Regions from separate parts of the Arthrobacter sp. 10N418 genome, predicted to be linked through region 2. Evidence: predicted binding sites of a transcription regulator. Region 2 holds the regulator's gene; the other holds the start of a gene.
The links. The regulator Rex, encoded in region 2, represses fermentation and respiration genes when NADH is low (regulators of the CRP and FNR family bind a similar motif). The targets are predictions, from matches to a motif close to CTTGTGAANNNNTTCACAAG.
Positions count from the first base shown of each region.

Region 1: a site for Rex is predicted at 3,662-3,681, ahead of AC1DCZ_RS09820 (glyceraldehyde-3-phosphate dehydrogenase). Genes of this name have one in related genera too.

Region 1 covers NZ_JBFTIK010000010.1:14,439-23,869, reverse strand. Annotated here, with positions in the region: gene AC1DCZ_RS09840 (1-phosphofructokinase family hexose kinase) at 1-281, shown strand, start outside; gene AC1DCZ_RS09835 (hypothetical protein) at 321-617, opposite strand; gene AC1DCZ_RS09830 (HNH endonuclease family protein) at 682-1,509, opposite strand; gene AC1DCZ_RS09825 (hypothetical protein) at 1,669-1,878, opposite strand; gene AC1DCZ_RS09820 (glyceraldehyde-3-phosphate dehydrogenase) at 1,954-3,444, opposite strand; RNA gene rnpB (RNase P RNA component class A) at 3,709-4,102, opposite strand; gene AC1DCZ_RS09810 (slipin family protein) at 4,235-5,080, shown strand; gene AC1DCZ_RS09805 (YaaA family protein) at 5,272-6,036, shown strand; gene AC1DCZ_RS09800 (zinc ribbon domain-containing protein) at 6,096-6,833, opposite strand; gene AC1DCZ_RS09795 (Nif3-like dinuclear metal center hexameric protein) at 6,955-7,929, opposite strand; gene msrA (peptide-methionine (S)-S-oxide reductase MsrA) at 8,029-8,553, shown strand; gene cysK (cysteine synthase A) at 8,620-9,431, shown strand, end outside.
Region 2 covers NZ_JBFTIK010000006.1:119,117-128,547, forward strand. Annotated here, with positions in the region: gene AC1DCZ_RS06690 (acetoin utilization protein AcuC) at 1-663, shown strand, start outside; gene AC1DCZ_RS06695 (ArsR/SmtB family transcription factor) at 731-1,288, shown strand; gene AC1DCZ_RS06700 (alpha-hydroxy acid oxidase) at 1,367-2,689, opposite strand; gene AC1DCZ_RS06705 (3-deoxy-7-phosphoheptulonate synthase) at 3,146-4,258, shown strand; gene AC1DCZ_RS06710 (hypothetical protein) at 4,448-4,825, shown strand; gene AC1DCZ_RS06715 (helix-turn-helix domain-containing protein) at 5,013-5,225, shown strand; gene AC1DCZ_RS06720 (30S ribosomal protein bS22) at 5,430-5,528, shown strand; gene AC1DCZ_RS06725 (HAD family hydrolase) at 5,732-6,550, opposite strand; gene AC1DCZ_RS06730 (glutaredoxin family protein) at 6,660-6,932, shown strand; gene AC1DCZ_RS06735 (redox-sensing transcriptional repressor Rex) at 7,024-7,719, shown strand; gene AC1DCZ_RS06740 (hypothetical protein) at 7,769-8,656, opposite strand; gene AC1DCZ_RS06745 (hypothetical protein) at 8,895-9,431, opposite strand, start outside.

The sequences.
Region 1 (9,431 bases), on a different contig from region 2:
CCCTTGGTGGCGAGGGCGCCGTGCTCGCCTCGAAAGCTGGCACTCTCCGCTTGACCGTGCCCCCGGTGCAGGTCCGCAGCACCGTCGGAGCCGGCGACAGCTTCCTCGCAGCCTTCGTGCTTCGGCTGGCGCAAGGACGGAGTCTTGAAGCGGCTTTCCGTGCGGCTGTCGCCGCCGGCACTGCCACCGTGACGACTACGGCCACCGAACTGTGCCATCGGGCCGACGTCGAACGCCTGGAGGCGCGACTCGAAGCCCTGGCGCCTGAAGGCGGCCAGTAGCCTCGGCGGTGACCCGCCGAGGCGCGTGGGCCCCGTCGGCTAGGGCAGGACCTTGTAGAGGTCAATAGCCGTCTCCTCCGGCGGGGAGGTGAACCCGCCCTCGATGCCGGCCTGCATTCGTGGCATGAGGATGCCGTCGCGGAATTTCTCCCAGCTCTCTTTCGACTCATGGACCGCCATGATCGTCCAGCCCCCGGCCGATGCGCCTCCGGCGTGGAAGAGTTGGCCCTCCGGCAAGCGGCCTTCGCCGGGATGCACGGCGGCAATTGACGCCTCGTATTGCTCTTTCGTTCCGCCTGGGAAAAAGTGCACAACTCCGAAGGCCGAGGAAGCCATTTCTGCTCCTAGAATGGTGGGCTGTATCTGACAGGCCAGTTCTAGACCCCCTACACTTGGCATGTCAACGGGCCGGAGCTTCAGCCACGGGTCCAGTGTGCGGAACGATGGTCTGCTGTTGAGGGCACGCGCCGAGGACCCGCTTCATCGCTTCCTTCTCCGCCGGCGTGACCCACAACTGATAGGCCGCCTTCACTGAGATCTGGCGGGCAACGTAATGGCAGCGGAAGGCCTTGTTCGGCGGCAGCCAGGTGGCGGCGTCGGAGGCGCTCTTGTCCTGGTTGGCGGGTCCGTCCACAGCGATCAGGTTGAGCGGATCGTTCGCGAGATGCTCGCGTTCCTGCGCCGTCAAAAGCTGGGCCCCCTTTTGCCACGCGTCACCGAGGGCCACGACATGGTCGATCTGCACGGCTTTGCTGCTCTCGGCTCCCCGGCGGAAGGTGATCGGGTGGCCGGTGTACGGTTCCCGGAGGGTCCCGCCGGCAACCTGGCACCGGGAACCCTCCACGAATTCCGGGCCGGTCAGATCGCGCCGGAGGATGTCATTGCGCGTATCACAGCCGTTGCGGTCGACATCAAGCCATGCCTGGCCGAAGGCATCCCGGTCGTAGTTGTCCTTAGCGGCCCGGCCCTTGACCGCGAGCGTGTCCAGCACGGCCGCTGCCGCCCCGGACGGCACCGGCCGCACGGGGGCGACAGGCATCATCCAGCCCGCTGCCAGCACGGGAGCCTCGCTGGGGCCACTGCTCTCAGGTTCGGAGGCAGCGAACTGGCCCGCGGTGAAGAACCAGCCCAAGGTGCCCAGGAACAGCGCGCACACCGTAGCCAGGATCACCCAGGCCTGACGGGAACGGCGCCGGGCACGGCGGAAGTCCGTCCAGTTCAGGCTCACGACGGTGAGGGGTATGGCCGGGCTGGAAGCTTCTGCTGCACACCACGAGCCTAGGCCCGGGCGTCGCCGCAGGGGCCCGTGTCCACAGTGTGGAGGAGCAGTTCCGCGGCAGGCGCACCCTGGAGGGGCGGTGCCGCGGCACGGAGCCCCGCTCCAGCCCTACTGCTCCTTGGTCACCCGATGGAGGTCTTCCGCAGCGAGGTCCATGAGCGCCTGCAGCTGGTTCACCCGGGCGTCGTCGAGCTCACCGGCTTGACGCTTGGCGACGGCATCGTCAAGGAGGCGCTTGGCTTCCTTGACGTTGCTACGCGCTACGTCCAGCGCGTGTTCCAAGGTGGTTTCGTGCTCCACAGCCGAGTTCTGTTCCATTGCTCCATTGTGGTTCCCTTTCCCGGCCGATTCCAGTACATCGGCCGGGAAAGGAGTAACAAGTCGCGGGCGGGATCAGACTTCAACGGGGAGGCCGGCTGCCTCCAGGACCGAGACGGCGTCCTTGGCGGGGAAGGACGGCGGGTTCACGCCGGCCATTTCCTCCATGACGCGGACGACCTGGCAGCTGTAGCCGAACTCGTTGTCGTACCAGACGTACAGAACCAGGTTCTTGTCGTTGGAGATCGTCGCCAGCCCGTCGACGATGCCGGCGCGGCGCGAGCCGACGAAGTCCGTGGAGACAACCTCGGGCGAATCGATGTAGTCGATCTGCTTGCGGAGTTCGGAGTGCAGCGACATTTCGCGCAGGTAGTCGTTGATCTCGTCCTTGGTGGTGCCGTTTTCCAGGCTCAGGTTCAGGATCGCGAGGGACACATCGGGGGTGGGGACGCGGATGGAGCTGCCGGTGAGCTTGCCCAGCAGTTCGGGCAGGGCCTTGGCGACGGCCTTCGCGGCACCGGTTTCGGTGATGACCATGTTCAGCGCCGCCGAGCGTCCACGGCGGTCACCTTTGTGGAAGTTGTCGATCAAATTCTGGTCGTTCGTGAAGGAGTGGACAGTCTCCACGTGGCCGTGCACGACGCCGTAGCGGTCGTTGATTGCCTTGAGCACCGGCGTGATGGCGTTGGTCGTGCAGGACGCCGCAGTCACGATCTTGTCCGAGTCGGTGATCGTGCCGTGGTTGATGCCGTGCACGATGTTCTTCAGGTCGCCCTTGCCGGGGGCCGTGAGGAGGACACGGGAAACACCCTTGCTCTGCAGGTGCTGGGAGAGGCCCTCGGCGTCGCGCCAGCGGCCCGTGTTGTCGACGAGGAGGGCGTCGTGGATTCCGTAGGCGGTGTAGTCCACCGTGGCGGGGTTGTCCGAGTAGATGACCTGGATCTGGACGCCGTTGGCGGTGATGGTGTCGTTCTCGAGGTCCACCTTGATGGTGCCCTCGAAGGAGCCGTGCACGGAGTCGCGGCGCAGGAGGCTCGCACGCTTGGTGAGGTCATTGTCGGAGCCGCGGCGCACCACGATGGCGCGCAGGCGCAGGCCGTGGCCGCCGCCGGCCTTTTCGATCAGAAGGCGGGCCAGGAGCCGGCCGATGCGTCCGAAACCGTAGAGGACGACGTCGGTGCTGGTGCGGTCGTCCCCGCCGCGCTTGCCGACGATCTCGGCGAGTTCGCCGCGGAGGAATTCATCCAGGCTGGCGCCGTCGCCTTCGGCGCGGTACTTCTCGGTGAGGCGGGCAACGTCGATGGCCGCCGCGCCGAGGTCCAGCTTCGTCAGGGCATCGAGCAGCGGCGCCGTCTCTTCGAGGCGTAGTTCTTCCTTGCTCATCCGGCGGGCGAAACGGTGCGCCTTGAGGATGTTCATAGTGGACTTGTTGATCAGGCTGCGTCCGTGGATGGAAGTCACCACATTGTTCTCGCGGTACAGCCGGCCGATCACCGGGATCATGGCCTCGGCGAGCGCCTCACGGCCCATCCACGTATCAAGACAAGAATCTGATGTCTGGCTCACAGAACTACCTTCCTAGAATCAACCACATACGACGTCGTATGCGGAAGTCGGCCGCCGGAGGATATCCGGCACCTCGGCGCCGGCGGGGATTCGGTCCACCCCGGGCGCCTCGTGTTGCGCAAGAAAAAGCCGCCGGCTGCGAACGCAGACCCGGCGGCAGAACTTCTACGTTCGCTATCCATTCTAGGTCGGCAGCACAGCGGCCGGCGCCCTGTTACACGTGAAATCACTCACACGGGCGCAGCACAGGAAAGCGCAAGAAAATGGATGGGTTGACCGATACGCCGGGTTCTGTGTTCCCGCGCTGTTACCGGCGCGGGAATAGCGGCCATCCATCTACGGACGCCGTTGCCGACGCCCTCCAGCGGCCTACCCGGACACTCGGGCGGGCAGCCCTCAAACGTGTCCTGTCTGGCCTTGCTCCGGGTGGGGTTTACCTAGCCTTCCCGGTCGCCCGGGAAGCTGGTGGTCTCTTACACCACCGTTTCACCCTTACCTGCTCTCCCCGCCGTGCGGACACGGCCGGAACGCGGGCGGTCTGTTCTCTGTGGCACTGGCCTGCGGGTTACCCCGAGTGGGCGTTACCCACCACCCTGCCCTGCGGAGCCCGGACGTTCCTCGAGCCACTTGCGTGACGCGCGGCCGCCTGGTCAACCCATCCGCTGTACATTCTACGGGCTCCCTCCGCCCCGGGGCACCGGGATCCTTTTCCTGTCCCCGGTGGGAGAATTGAAGGAAGATCGGGGCCGGCCCGGCACCCGGAATCAGGTTGGACCAGGAGGGGATCCGCGTGGACCTCACCAGCATCGTCGTTCTGCTCGTCGTCATTTTTGTCGTGGTGACGCTGGCGCGGATGTCCATCCGGATTGTGCGCCAGTATGAGAAGGGCGTCCTCTTCCGGCTGGGCCGCGTTGTCGGCGTGAGGATGCCGGGCCTGCGCTTCATCGTCCCTGTGATCGATAGGCTCCAGCTGGTCAGTCTCCGGATCGTGACGATGCCCATTCAGTCGCAGGGCATCATCACGCAGGACAACGTGAGCGTCGATATCTCCGCTGTGGCGTACTACCGTGTGGTCGACGCTGTGAAGTCCGTCGTGGCGATTGAGAACGTGGCGGCGGCCATCAACCAGATCGCCCAGACCACCCTGCGGAAGGTTGTCGGCCGGCACAGCCTGGACCAGACGCTGTCCGAAACCGAGCGGATCAACAGCGACATCCGGGAGATCCTGGACGCACTGACGCTGGAGTGGGGCGTCGAGGTCACCCTTGTGGAGTTGAAGGACATCCAGCTGCCAGAGAGCATGAAGCGCGCCATGGCCCGGCAGGCTGAGGCAGAGCGGGAGAAGCGGGCGAAGATCATTGCCGCCGAAGGCGAGTCCATTGCCGCTGCCGCCCTTGGTGCGGCCTCGGACACCATGATGGCGCACCCGCTGGCCCTGCAATTGCGGAACCTGCAGTCCCTCGTGGAAATCGCGGTGGACAAGAACTCGACTGTCGTCTTCCCTGCGCCGCTGATGAGCACCATCGGGGAGCTCTCCGCTTTCCTCGCCCGTGAGAACCAGGCCGCCCAGGCGATGGCGCAGGCAGTGGGGCCGGCGTCCTCGGCGGCGTCCTCAGCCGCGATCAAGGCGGCGTAGAAAGCCCCGATTGCAGGCGCTCCCCGTGGCGGTGTTGCTGCACGGCACAAGGAGCGGCAACCGCTTCGTGTTCGACGTATGTCCATGGGTGTTCTTGGTGTGCTGCTGCTCGCATCGCACGGAAAAGTCGCCGGGCTCCCCGGGGTGGCTGCCTGAACCCGCGCAAAAGCTGTCGCCGGTAGGATCGTACGGTGCTGATTCTGCTGCCGCCCTCCGAGGGCAAGACCCCTGCTGCCGGCGGGGACGCCGTCAACTGGGCCGCCCTGAGCTTCCCGACGCTCAACACCTGCCGGGCCAAGGTCCTCGACGCGCTCGGCACAGTCAGCGCCCACGAGGACGCCCTGGCGCTTCTCGGCGTCGGCGCGTCCCTGAGGGCCGACGTCGAGCGCAATACACGGCTGCACGCCGAACCGGCGGCGCCCGCCCACCAGGTCTATTCCGGTGTGCTGTACGACGCGCTCGGCTACGACACCCTGACGGCGGTGCAGCGGAAAAAGGCCGATGAGTCCGTGTTCGTCATCTCCGCGCTCTGGGGTGCGATCCGCTTTGCCGACGAAGTTCCCGCGTACCGGCTGTCCATGAGTACCGCGCTGCCCGACGTCGGACGGCTGGCGTCCTTCTGGAAACCGCAGCTGAACGAGGCCCTGGCGGCCGCAACGGCGGGCGAGCTGCTGGTGGACTGCCGCTCCAGCACCTATGCCGCGGCCTGGACTCCCCCGCCGGCCCAGACGGTCGCGGTCAACGTCTTCACCGAGGCCAACGGTGTGCGCAAGGTGGTCAGCCACTTCGCCAAGCACACCCGCGGCGAACTGGCACGTCATCTGCTGCAGCGGCGGGGCAAGGCTCCGGCGACCCCGGCCCGGCTGCACAAGGCCGCGGCCGAGAAATGGACCGCGGAACTCGTCGAGGGCACGGCCCGGAAGCCGCACACGCTGAACATCATCCTGCCCAACTAGCTGGCAGCAGGGGCCGTTTTGAGCCCCCAAAACGGCCCCTGCTGCCAGTCAGTTGGGGGTCAGGCCCACTCGGCCGAACGGACCAGGATGCAGCCGGAGTCGGGGCAGAATACGATGTCGTCCTCGGCCGCGGCCTTGATTTCGGCCAGGTCACCGGGGCTGAGGTGCATGCCGGAGCCCTCCGAGGTGCCGTGGAACAGCCGGGCTGCGCCGACGCCGCGCTTTGCCAGGGTCTTTTCGTAGATCGCGAGCATTCCCGCGTCCAGCCCGGCGGCGAACTCCGCTCGGCGTCCGCGCACCACCGCGGCCTCGGCGGCGATTCCGGCCAGCTGCTCGTCCAGTTCGGCCCGGATGGTGCCGAACGAACCCTGGATGTCATCGACAATCTGCTGTTGGGAGGCCTGGCGGAGGCGGAGGGAGTCCAGCCGCTCGAGGACTTCGAGCTCGACGTCCTCGAGGTCGGAGCGGCGCTTGTTGAGCGAGACGAGGTCCCGCTGCAGGGCAACGAGGTCCTTGGACAGTCCCGTGCCGCTGTTCAGCCTGGCCTCGTCGCGTCCGATCCGGGAGGCCACCTGCTCGACGTCGGCTTCGGCGCGTTTGAGCTCCAGTTCGGCGTCGTGGACGGCCACCTTGGCCGCACCGAGCTCGCCGTTGGCCACGCTGAGGGCCGCTTCGAGATCGGTGATCCGGGAATCGCTTTCAAGGCTTCGGCGGCGGTTGGACAAGGACTTGAGCTTGGCATCGAGTCCCTGCAATTCGAGCAACTTCAACTGTTCCGCCGGTGCTGCCTTGGCCACTATTACCTCCGCTTGTTCCTACCGGCCGGAGCCGGGCACCGTATCGGCGCTCCCTAGACTCTAGCGCCTAGCGTCTTCCCCGGCCTCGCTACGCTCACCCGGGGCCCCTCGCACGCCAGGCTTAGCCCGGAGTCAGAATGAAGTCCCATGGATCGCTGTTGGTGGTGCTGACCCTGATCTCGACGTCGTGCCCCTGGTCGCTGAGCACATTGCCGAGCGCTTCGGCGGCGGCGGGCAGCCACAGCCATTCGCTGGCGAAGTGTGACACGTCTATCAGGTAGGGCCTGTCGTTGACGGCAGCCTCGCGGGCCTCCGACGCCGGATGGTGCCGCAGGTCCGCCGTCAGGTACACGTCCGCGTTGCTGGCGCGAACCTCACCAAACAGCGAGTCACCCGACCCGCCGCACACAGCGACCCGCCGCACCAGGCCGTCCCGGTCCCCGGCCACACGGACGCCGCCGGCCACGGACGGCAATATGCCGAACACCCGCGCAGCGAAGTCGCCCAGCGTCAGCGCCTCCCCGAGATCCCCGACCCGGCCGATTCCCTCCTCCGGGAGCCCGTTCGTGGCGGGGGTCAGCGGGGCCACGTTCTGCAGGCCCAGCGCATCGGCCAGGACGTCCGACACGCCCCCGACGGCGGAGTCACCGTTGGTATGGACGGTCAGCAGCGCGGTCCCGGACTCGATCAGGCGGTGGATGGCCTTGCCCTTGGCCGTATTCGCGGCAACAGACGTCACGCCTTTGAGCAGCAGCGGATGATGCGTGATGAGCAGTTCGGCGCCGGCGTCGATGGCTTCCTCGATCACGTCGAGCGTCGGGTCGACGGCGAAGAGAATCCTGTGCACCTCCGCGTTCGGATGGCCCGCCACGAGGCCCACCTCGTCCCAGTCCTCGGCGAGTGATTCGGGCCAGAGTTCCTCCACCGCCAGGAGGATCATGCCCAGCGTCGCGGCGCCTTCGGCCTCTTCAGTGCCGGCGTCCCCGGCGGGAACGGTGCCGGCGTCGGAACTGGCGCCAGTACTGGTGCCGCTGTTGGGGCCGCCGTTTGTGCCTTCGGCCGGATGAGCTGAAACGTCGGTGTTCACAGGTTCCATACCCTCATTTTTACCCTATCGGGGGTACTTCCCCACCCCGCCACTTCACGGATCTGCCCGGCCGGGAATCATCGGGGCGGTTCAACCATTGAAGAGAGCATGAGAACTTTTGTCCTCGGCGGAGGCTGCTTCTGGTGCCTCGACGCCGTCTACCAGATAACCAAAGGTGTCAGCTCGGTTGTTTCCGGCTACACGGGAGGCCACGACCGCAACCCCGACTACTACTCTGTGTGCTCCGGGACCACCGGTCACGCCGAGGTGGTCGCGGTGACATTCGATGAGGACGTCATCCCGGTGGAGGTCATCCTGGACATGTTCTTCGCACTCCACGACCCCACCACGCTGAACAGGCAGGGCTACGACGTCGGCACCCAGTACCGTTCGTCGATGTTCTATGAGACCACCGAGGAGAAGATCCTCTTCGAGGAGGCGATCGATCGGAACCAGCCGCTGTGGACGAACCCGATCGTGACCGAGGTAAGCCGGCTGCCGAAGTTCCATGTGGCCGAGGATTTCCACCAGGACTTCTACGGCAAGTACCCCGGGCAGGGCTATTGCCAGGTGATCATCAACCCCAAGCTTGCCAAGGCCAGGAAATATTACTCTGCATGGCTTAATGCTTAGCCAGGGTCTGCACGCCCTCGTTAGGCTGACCTCAGCAAACCCACCTCTTCAGACAGGCATACATACATGGCACGGATCTATGACGATGTTACCCAGCTGGTTGGCGGCACTCCGCTGGTCCGGCTCAACCGGCTGACCGAAGGCCTGGACGCCACGGTCGCCGTCAAGCTGGAGTTCTACAACCCTGCCAACAGCGTCAAGGACCGCATCGGCGTCGCAATCGTCGACGCGGCCGAGAAGTCCGGTGCCCTCAAGCCCGGCGGCACCATCGTCGAAGGCACGTCCGGCAACACCGGCATCGCCCTTGCCATGGTCGGCGCCGCCCGCGGCTACAAAGTCATCCTGACCATGCCGGAAACCATGTCCACCGAACGCCGTGTCATGCTCCGCGCCTACGGCGCCGAGATCGTCCTGACCCCCGGCTCCGAGGGTATGCGGGGCGCCGTGGAGAAGGCCCAGGACATCGTGGCCAACACGGAAAACTCCATCTGGGCCCAGCAGTTCGCCAACGAGGCCAACCCCGAGATCCACCGCCAGACCACGGCCGAGGAAATCTGGTCCGACACCGACGGCAAGGTGGACATTTTCGTCGCCGGCGTCGGCACCGGCGGCACCGTCACCGGCGTCGGCCAGGTCCTCAAGGAGCGCAAGCCCGACGTCCAGATCATTGCCGTCGAGCCCAAGGACTCCGCCATCCTCAACGGCGGCGCCCCGGGCCCGCACAAGATCCAGGGCCTCGGCGCCAACTTCGTCCCGGAGATCCTGGACACCAACGTCTACGACGAGGTCATCGACGCCACCCTCGAGGACTCCGTCCGGGTCGCGCGCGATCTGGGCATCAAGGAAGGCATCCTGGGCGGCATCTCCTCCGGCGCGAT
Region 2 (9,431 bases):
AGCATTTTTTGGGACGATCCCCGGGTCCTGACCATTTCGCTGCACGAGACGGGCTTGACGCTCTTTCCCGGCACGGGGTTCGCAAACGAGATCGGCGGCCCGAACGCCCTGGGCAGTGCCGTGAACGTGGCGCTCCCGGCCGGCACCGGGGACGCCGGCTGGCTGCGGGCGTTCCATGCGGTGGTGCCGCAGCTCATCGGTGCCTTCGAACCGGAAGTCATCGTCAGCCAGCACGGCTGCGACTCCCACCGGCTGGATCCGCTTACCCACCTCAACATCAGTGTGGACGGCCAGCGTGAGGCCGCCACCGCCGTCGGCAATCTGGCAGCCCGCTACTGCGACAACCGCTGGATTTCCACGGGCGGCGGCGGCTACAACGTTGTCACTGTGGTCCCGCGGTCCTGGAGCCACCTCATCGCCATTGCGGCCGGCCGTCCCGTCCCGCTCCGCACACCGGTTCCCGAGGACTGGCGGAGCTATGTGCGGGAAAAGTACGGGGCCAAGTTCGGTGTGGAGCCCCCGTCAGTCATGGGGGACGACGTCGACCTCTGGTGGCGTTCCTGGGAAGTCGGCTTCGACCCCAACGACGACGTGGACCGCACTGTGATGGCCACCCGCAAGGAAGTCTTTCCCCTCTACGGGCTGGACCCCTGGTTCGACTAGCCGGTGCTGGTCAGGCCCCAACAAATAGTGGATGCCATCCGGCGTATATGTCGCTAGTGTGGATGCCATGGTGACAGACGACGTATTTGCCGTCATTGCTGAGGCAACCCGGCGTGACATTCTGGTATCCCTCCGCAAGGGGGACAAGGCAGTGGGGGAACTGGTCCAGGAGCTTGAGGCAAGCCAGCCCACCATTTCCAAGCACCTCAAAGTCCTCCGGGAAGCGGACCTGGTGAGCATGCGTGCCCAGGGCCAGAAGCGCTATTACGCGCTGAACCCGAAGCCCCTGGCAGGAATCGCCAGCTGGCTGGAGACGTTCGACGTCGGCCCCGCGGCGACCGCATCAGCCGCGCCAGGGCGCGTGCCACCGACCGTTCCCAAGGCCTCCCCGGACGGCCTTGCCGCAGCGGCCGCCGCGTCACCGGCCGCCGCCGGGTCACTCCAGGCAGCCGCGGCGCTGGCCAGCCGTCCGGCGGGCAGCCCGCTGAGCCCCGCCGTCGTCATCCCGGTGGGCACGGCCGGCGAGGACAAGATGCCGCAGCAGATCGGACGCACGGTGGGGCGCGCCGCCACCAGGGCCGCCGATCTCCTGGCGAACCTGCCCAAGTTCGGCCGAAAGAAGTAACCCAACTAGCTGGCAGCAGGGGCCGTTTTGAGCGCTGAGAACGGCCCCTGCTGCTAGTCAGTTGGGTGGTCGGGCCGGTTACTTGCCAAGGATCCGCACGTGATCGGGGGTGAGGTCCGCGATCTTGCTGACGCCGAGCAGCGCCATGGTGCGGCGCATGTCCGATTCCAGGATCTGCAGCGCGCGGTCCACGCCCGCCCGGCCGCCGGCCATGAGCCCGTAGAGGTACGCGCGGCCGATCAGCGTGAAGTCCGCGCCCAGCGCCAGCGCCGCGATGATGTCCGCGCCGCTCATGATGCCGGTGTCCAGAATGATCGCCGCGTCGGTGTTGTCCTTGGTGAACGCCTCCTTGACCTCGGGCAGCAGGTGGAACGGGATGGGTGCCCGGTCCAGCTGGCGGCCACCGTGGTTGGACAGGATGATGCCGTCGGCGCCGTGGTCCACCACCTTGCGGGCGTCGTCCACGGTCTGGATGCCCTTGACCACGAGCTTGCCCTTCCAGGTCTCGCGCAGCCAGTCCAGGTCATCGAAGGTCAGGGTGGGGTCGAACATGGAGTTGATCAGGTCCGCGACCGTGCCCGTGTAGCGAGAGAGCGATGCGAAGGTCAGCGGCTCGTGGGTGAGGAAGTTGAACCACCAAGCCGGGCGGTAGGAGGCATCCAGTACGGTCTTGAGGGTCAGGGCCGGCGGGATGGTCATGCCGTTGCGCACGTCGCGGAGGCGGGCTCCGGCGACGGCGGTATCCACCGTCACCATCAGCGTGTCGTTGCCGGCTTTCGCCGCGCGCTCGATGAGCTGAAGGGAGCGCTCGCGGTCCGTCCAGAGGTAGAGCTGGAACCAGTTCCGGCCGTCCGGAGCGGCTGCGGCCACATCCTCGATGGACGCCGTGCCCATAGTGGATAGCGTGTAGGGGATGCCGGCAGCCGCGGCGGACCGGGAACCGGCGTACTCGCCCTCGGACTGCATCATCCGGGTGAAGCCCGTCGGGGCTATCCCCACCGGCAGGCGGGACGGCCTGCCGAGGATCTCCGTGCCGAGATCGATGCGGGACACATCGCGCAGGATGCCGGGCCGGAACTCGATGTCCAGGAACGCCTGGCGGGCCCGCCGCAACGTGATCTCGGCTTCGGCCGCGCCGTCAGTGTAGTCGAACGGGGCCTGCGGGGTCCGGCGTTTGGCCATATCGCGCAGGTCCCAGATGGTGCTGGCGCGGCGGAGCCTGGCTGCCCGGCTGAACTCGGGTTTCTTGAACTGCATCAGCGGAGCGAGATCCGAGTACTTGGGGACCCTGCGCCTCAGAGCGGCGGGGACAGCGCGGGGAGCGGCCGGTGCGGAAACCACAGAAGCGGCTTCCGGTACGGGCGTTACCTCGGGGTTGCTGGGCTGGACGGTGTGGGTCATGGCGGGCCTCCGGAACGGATCTGGGGATGTGTGGCGGGCGGACATTTCGTCTGGGGTCTAACCACACTGTAGGGGCAGCGGTCCGCGCCGGCGTAGGCTCCGCCCCGGACACGGCAAGGCGGGCACGGGCACTGCCCGGAGGCTGCCGGGGCGCGGCCCGGCGGGCAATGCGCTCGCGAACCGCCACTTCGGCTCACCGCCGGCTGCCCCGGCGCAGTTGTGTTACGTGGATCAGCCCGGCAAGGTTGCGCTGTCGCCGACGCCGGGGCTATCGTCAAAGCCATGACTAAGCGTTGGTATGCGTATTTTTCGTTGGCTCTGGAGGGGCCCGCGTCTAACTGACACGCATCCAACTTTCCTTCAGAGCCAACAGGGCAGAGATCATTCTCTGCCCTTCGCCATTTCTCCGGCGGGTTCTGATCAGGGCCCGCTCCGCACGTGGAACAGGACCCGAACGTGAGCATCGAAGCAGCCCCCGCAACCCAGCAGTCCACCTCGAACCTGCGCGTCAGCGAATTCACTCCGCTGCCCAGCCCGCAGGACATGATCACGGAACTGCCGCTGGACACCCGCATGGCGGAGGTCATCGGACGCGGCCGGGACCAGGTCCGCGCAATCATGGACGGCGTCGACGACAGGCTCCTCGTGATCGTGGGTCCCTGCTCCATCCATGACCCCAAAGCCGGTCTGGAATACGCCCGCCGGCTGGTCAGCCAGGCCGAGAAGCACCGCGAGGACCTGCTGATCGTCATGCGGACGTACTTCGAGAAGCCGCGGACCACGGTCGGCTGGAAGGGGCTCATCAATGATCCCCGGCTCGACGGCAGCCACGACATCGCCGCGGGCCTGCGCGCCGCCCGCCGGTTCCTGCGCCAGGTCACCGCCCTCGGCCTGCCCGCCGCCACCGAGTTCCTCGAACCCATCAGCCCGCAGTACATGGCGGACCTCGTCTCCTGGGGTGCCATCGGGGCCCGCACGACGGAGAGCCAGATCCACCGTCAGCTGGCATCCGGGCTGTCCATGCCGATCGGCTTCAAGAACGGCACCGACGGCGACCTCCAGGTGGCCCTTGATGCGTGCAGCGCCGCAGCGGCGGCGCAAGCGTTCCTGGGGATCGACGACGACGGCAGGGCCGCGCTCGTGGCCACGGCCGGAAACCCGGACACCCACATCATCCTCCGCGGCGGCCGCAGGGGTCCCAACTACTCTGCACCCGACGTCGAGGCCACCTCGGCCCGACTGGCGGCCAAGCAGTTGAACCCGAGGCTCATCGTGGACGCCAGCCACGCCAACAGCGGCAAGAACCACCACCGCCAGGCCGAAGTGGCCCTCGAAATCGGCGCCCAGCTGGAGAACGGCGGGTCCGCTGCCGGCGCCATCGCCGGCATCATGCTGGAAAGCTTCCTCGTGGGCGGGGCGCAGGACCTGGACGTGGCCCGCCACGCCGCCGGCACGGACGGGCTCACCTACGGCCAGAGCGTGACTGATGCGTGCATGGAATGGGACGTGACGGCGTCGGTGATCGGCCAACTGGCGGCATCGGCCCGCACGCGCCGGGCCCGCGGCTGACCGGCCCCGCCAGCGCCGGCTTGGCGGCGCCGCGTAATCGACACCGGCCGGTCGCGCCCCGGCCGGCGCCGGATAATCGCCATCGGCCGGTCCGCGGGCAGTGCCGCCCTGTTGCGGCGAAGAGGCCCTCGATAGACTTAAATTGCGCCAAAGACGACGCGTGAGTTCATCTCGGGAAAGGCAAAGATGATGAGCGGCAGCAGCGAGTTCGACGAGCCCACGGAAGCAACGGGCAACGGAGAGAAGCCGGAAGCCCCCGAACTCCGAGGCCGGTACGTCAAAGGCAACTATGGCAAGGCCGGGACGCAGGCAGGACGCCACTCGGACGACGAGGAAGGCCAGTTCACCGAGGGTGACTATGGTGCCGCCGGCAGCGAAGGCGGCCTGCCCGAACCCTTGGGCACAAAGGCCGAGGAATCCGGGCGCTATGTGCAGGCCGACTATGGCGATGCCGGTGCAACTCCAGGGCGCAGCGCCGAGTCGGAAGTCGGCCAGTACTCCGAGGGCGACTACGGCACCGACGGGACTGTGGCGCCCGTGCGCAAAGCCGGACCGGACAAGGCGTAGCAGTCGGGTCGAGCGCAATTTCGGGATTCCTGCGGAGCGCGTGTGGTGATTCCAGCGGAAGCCTTTCACATTGGCACCATGAGCCTCTAGAGTTACTAACACATGGTCGTTGTATGGCTCAGCATCGGCACACCGCCATGTCACCAGGTGGGGTTGCCGGTTGATTGAGCAAAGGAACAAGGAAAAAATGTCTACGGAGGCCAACTTCTCCAAGGCCCGCTTCTTGACTGTGGCTGAAGTCGCGGAAGTAATGCGGGTGTCAAAGATGACCGTGTACCGGCTCGTGCATTCCGGCGAGATGCCGGCCGTCCGCTTCGGCCGCTCCTACCGGGTGCCGGAGAACGCCGTCGAACAGTATGTCAAGGGTGCCGTTGTCGACGGTCATACGGAGACTGGTTAAGCGCTCATGGCGTCGCCTGCGGTCCGAATCGGCAGCAGCAGGTCCGCCGTAGGGCCTGCGGTCGTGGGGTGCCCCCGAGAGGCGGTACCCTGTTAAGGAACGTTTTACGTCATTGTAAGAACCTGTCAGTTGTTTCAGTCTGCTGCTTAGCCCGCGGACCCCTTCCAACAGGCAGGTACTGCATCTAGCCGGTAAGGAACTTTCGTGGGTTCAGTTATTAAGAAGCGTCGCAAGCGTATGGCCAAGAAGAAGCACCGCAAGCTGCTTCGCAAGACGCGCCACCAGCGCCGCAATAAGAAGTAGAAATACTTCGCACTGCGTGAAATGCCCGTTGCCATCCCGGCAGCGGGCATTTTTGTTGTACGCCCGGCCCGGTTCCGGCCTGGCCCGAAACTGCGCGCCACTTGGATTTTCGCGCCGGTTCCGGACGTGCGCTGACCGGATCCCCGCGGCGAGGGTCCGAAAACGCAGCCGGGGTCCGAATCTGTTGCGAGAAAGCGCCCCGCCTAGGGCATGGGGCCGCGGAAACGGGAGAATCCCCGCCAGAGGCCGTAGATGGCCCCGCCGACCGTGGCGGCCTTGAGCCCCAGCGTGGCGGCGCGCCGTCCGGACCGGAAGTCGTACACTGGCCAGTTGTGTTCGCGGGCGTGCCTGCGCAGTTTGGAGTCCGGGTTGATGGCCACCGGATGCCCCACCATGCTCAGCAGCGGAATGTCGTTGTGCGAGTCGCTGTAGGCCCAGCAACGGTTGAGGTCCAGCCCCTGGGCGGCCGCAATTCCGCGCACGGCTACCGCCTTCGCCGGGCCGTGCAGGATCTCTCCCACGAGCCGACCGGTGTAGGACCCGTCCTGGATCTCGCCCACCGTGCCAAGGGCGCCGGTGAGGCCCAGCCGGGTTGAGATGACCGTGGCGACCTCGATCGGCGTCGCCGTCACGAGCCAGACCTTGCGTCCCACCCGGAGGTGCTGTTCGGCCAGGGCCTTGGCCCCGGGCCAGATCCGGGACTCAATCATTTCGTCGTAGACTTCTTCGCCGAGCGCCTTGATGTCTTCAACCGTGATCCCGGCGCCCAGGGACAGGGCAGAATCACGGACAGCGTGGACATCATCCATGTTTTCGCCGCGCAGGACGAACATGAGCTGTTTCCAGGCAAAGCCGGCAGCCTGGCGAAGGGTGAAGGCCCCGCGCTGGTGCATCTTGCGGGCCACATGGAAAAGGCTGGCGCCCTTCATGAGGGTGTTGTCGACGTCGAAAAAGGCGGCTTCGCCATGCTGCGATGACGCAACCGGCGTGGTGGCCACAGCGACGTACTTCTCCTCGGGCATGCCACGAGTCTAGTCAATGCCCGGCGTCCTCCGGCCTCACAGGCCTCCGATCCGGCTCCGGACGAGCGGCGCGTCGACGCCGGAGCTGTCGCCGGGCTACCGTGGATGCATGGCCAAGCCCGCGTCTTTCCCCGATGTAGTACTCGTCACCAAAGCCAACTGCCACCTCTGCGCCGACGCGCGCGCGGCCGTCGGCCGTGTCACGGCTGCTCTCGGCCTTGACTGGACTGAGCAGTCCATCGACGATGATGCCGCATTGCGTGAGCGCTTCGCGGAGGAGATCCCCGTGGTGCTGGTCAACGGCGTCCAGCGGGATTTCTGGAAGATCGACGAAGAACGCCTGTCGCGGACACTGCGGCGGGCCCTCAGCCAACAGTCCTGATACGCCGGCGTCCCGGCGGCTTGGCTGCTTTGTTGCGTGAAGTGCGGGGGCTCTAGAGTGGGAAGCACAACGCGACGCAATGGAGCAGATAGTGACTTCGCTGGATTCATCCCCCGAGGCTGTGCCCGGGGGAGCAGGGACTGCCGCCAAGCAGATTCCACCCGCGGCCGTGGCCCGGCTGACCATCTACCTGCGCGCCCTGACCACATTGCTGGCCGAAGGCGTGGATCGCGTCTCCTCCGAATCGTTGGCCGAGGCGTCCGGCGTCAGCTCTTCCACGCTCCGCAAAGACCTCTCCTACGTGGGCTCGTACGGAACGCGCGGCGTGGGCTACGAAGTGCAGTACCTCAATCGGCACATCGCCGCGGCCCTGGGCCTGACGCACGACTGGAAGGTCGCCATAGTCGGGGCCGGCAACCTTGGCAAGGCCCTGGCGCGCTACGGCGGATTTGAGTCGCGGGGCTTTGATATCGTGGCGATTTTCGACGCCGACCAGATGGTGGTGGGAAGTGAAGTGGGCTGGTTGCGGGTCAGTGATGCTGCCGACCTCGAGCCCGTCCTGCAGCGGACCGGTGCCAATATGGTGGTCCTTGCGCTGCCCGCTGCGGTGGCGCAAGGCGTCTGCGACCGGGTGATCGCCGCGGGCGTGCGGAGCATCCTCAGTTTCGCCCCGGTGATGCTGCAGGTCCCGCCCGGGGTCAACCTGCGGAAGGTGGACATGGCCACTGAACTGCAGATCCTCGCCTACCACGCACAAAGGGCGCAGGACCCGGAGGATGCTGACTAGCTCCAGTCAGATCGTCCGGCCCCGCGCCCTATGCGCTGTCGCCCTGGGGCTACTTGCCGAAGGGGTTTCCCGGCTGGCCGTACGGGTGCGTGAACGGCTCCGGTTTCCGGAAATATGGCGAGGTTGCGGGCAGGTACAGCAACACGATTCCTGCGATGCCGGCCAGGGCCGCCACAGTTCCGATGCTCAGCGGGAAGATGCTGAACACTGAGAGTGCGGCAAAGACCGTGCCCAGGATCCGCGCCCAGTTCTTGCCCTTCCGGACGTTGATGGCCACAAGGGCGTACAGCCCGGCGCTGACCGCGGCGAACACCACGATGGTGCCGACCAGGAAACCCTTGATGGCGTTGAAGTCGATCTTGGTCCCGCTGGCAGCCATCTGCTGGTCGAACATGTTCCGGACGTCGGGGGTGTCCAACGTGGCCAACCCGATGAGCAGGGAGACCACCCATACGACCCCCGAGGCGACGATCAGCCAGAAGGCGGTGTTGACGAGCTTAGGCATGCCGCCCTGAACCTGCGCCTGGTCGGAGGGGTACTGGGCGTAGGGGGACTGCCCGTATGCGGGCTGCCCGTATTGGGGCGCCTGCTGGCCATATTGCGGGAGCTGCGGAGCGTTCTGCCCGTATTGCGGCTGGGGTGCTTGCTGCCCGTACTGCGGCGCCTGCTGGCCGTATTGCGGGGCGGACGGTGCCTGCCCGTACTGGGGCGCCTGGGGCGGCTGCTGGCCGTATTGCGGGGCGGACGGTGCCTGTCCGTACTGGGGCGCCTGGGGCGGCTGCTGGCCGTACTGCGGGGCGGACGGTGCCTGTCCGTACTGCGGCGCCTGCGGCGGCTGCTGGCCGTACTGCGGGGCCTGGTGGCCGTAGTCCGGCTCCGGCTGTCCGCCCGGCTCGGGGGCGTCCGGAGTCGGAGGCTGGACTGGGGGGTTGCTCATTAGGCGGTCCTTTGCGTATCGGCATCTGAATAGGCCACCGGGACCAGCGATCCTGCCCTGCCCCCAGCATGGTTTGATTCCACCGTACCGCGGCCGTGCCGCCGTGCGAATCATTCCGGAGAGGTATTCTCGGTCCCGGCTCGGAAGACCATGAGATTGCGCAGGGCAAGTGCCCCTGCGGCGGTCACGGTTGGAATTCCGGGGCAACCCGCGGTTGGAATTCCGGGGCGCGAGCGCGTCAAATGCGGCCCCGATGCCCGGCAAACCAGGCCTGGGAGTTGGGCAGCCACATGAGCACGGTAGCTACGAGGCTGATGACGAAGCTCGGCATGCTGCCGCCGCCCCTGCCGGCGACGGCGCTGGCGTTGACGACAGCGAGAACCAAAGAGATGCCGGCAACAATCGTGAGGGCGAAGCGGGCCCACTCCCCGCCTTCCTTCATCTTCATGGCCAGGATGATCTGGGCTGCCGCCAGCGTGAGCGCCACCAGGACCAGCAGGAGCACCAGCAGGCCCACAGCCGGGGCGAAAGCGAAGATGACAAAGGATCCGAACAGGCCTACGACTCCGCCGAGAAGGCCGAGGAGCCCGCCGATGAGCCAGATCCAGTAGGAGACTTTGAGCTCGGTCGGCATGGCGGTGACGCTGAACATACCCGAGAGGCCCCCGTGGGGCATTGCGTCACTGAAGCTCCTGGGGCGGTCCGCCGGCATTCCGAAGCGGACCCCGTCCGCCGGTGCCTGTTGGCCGGGCGGCTGATACCCCGGGGGACCCTG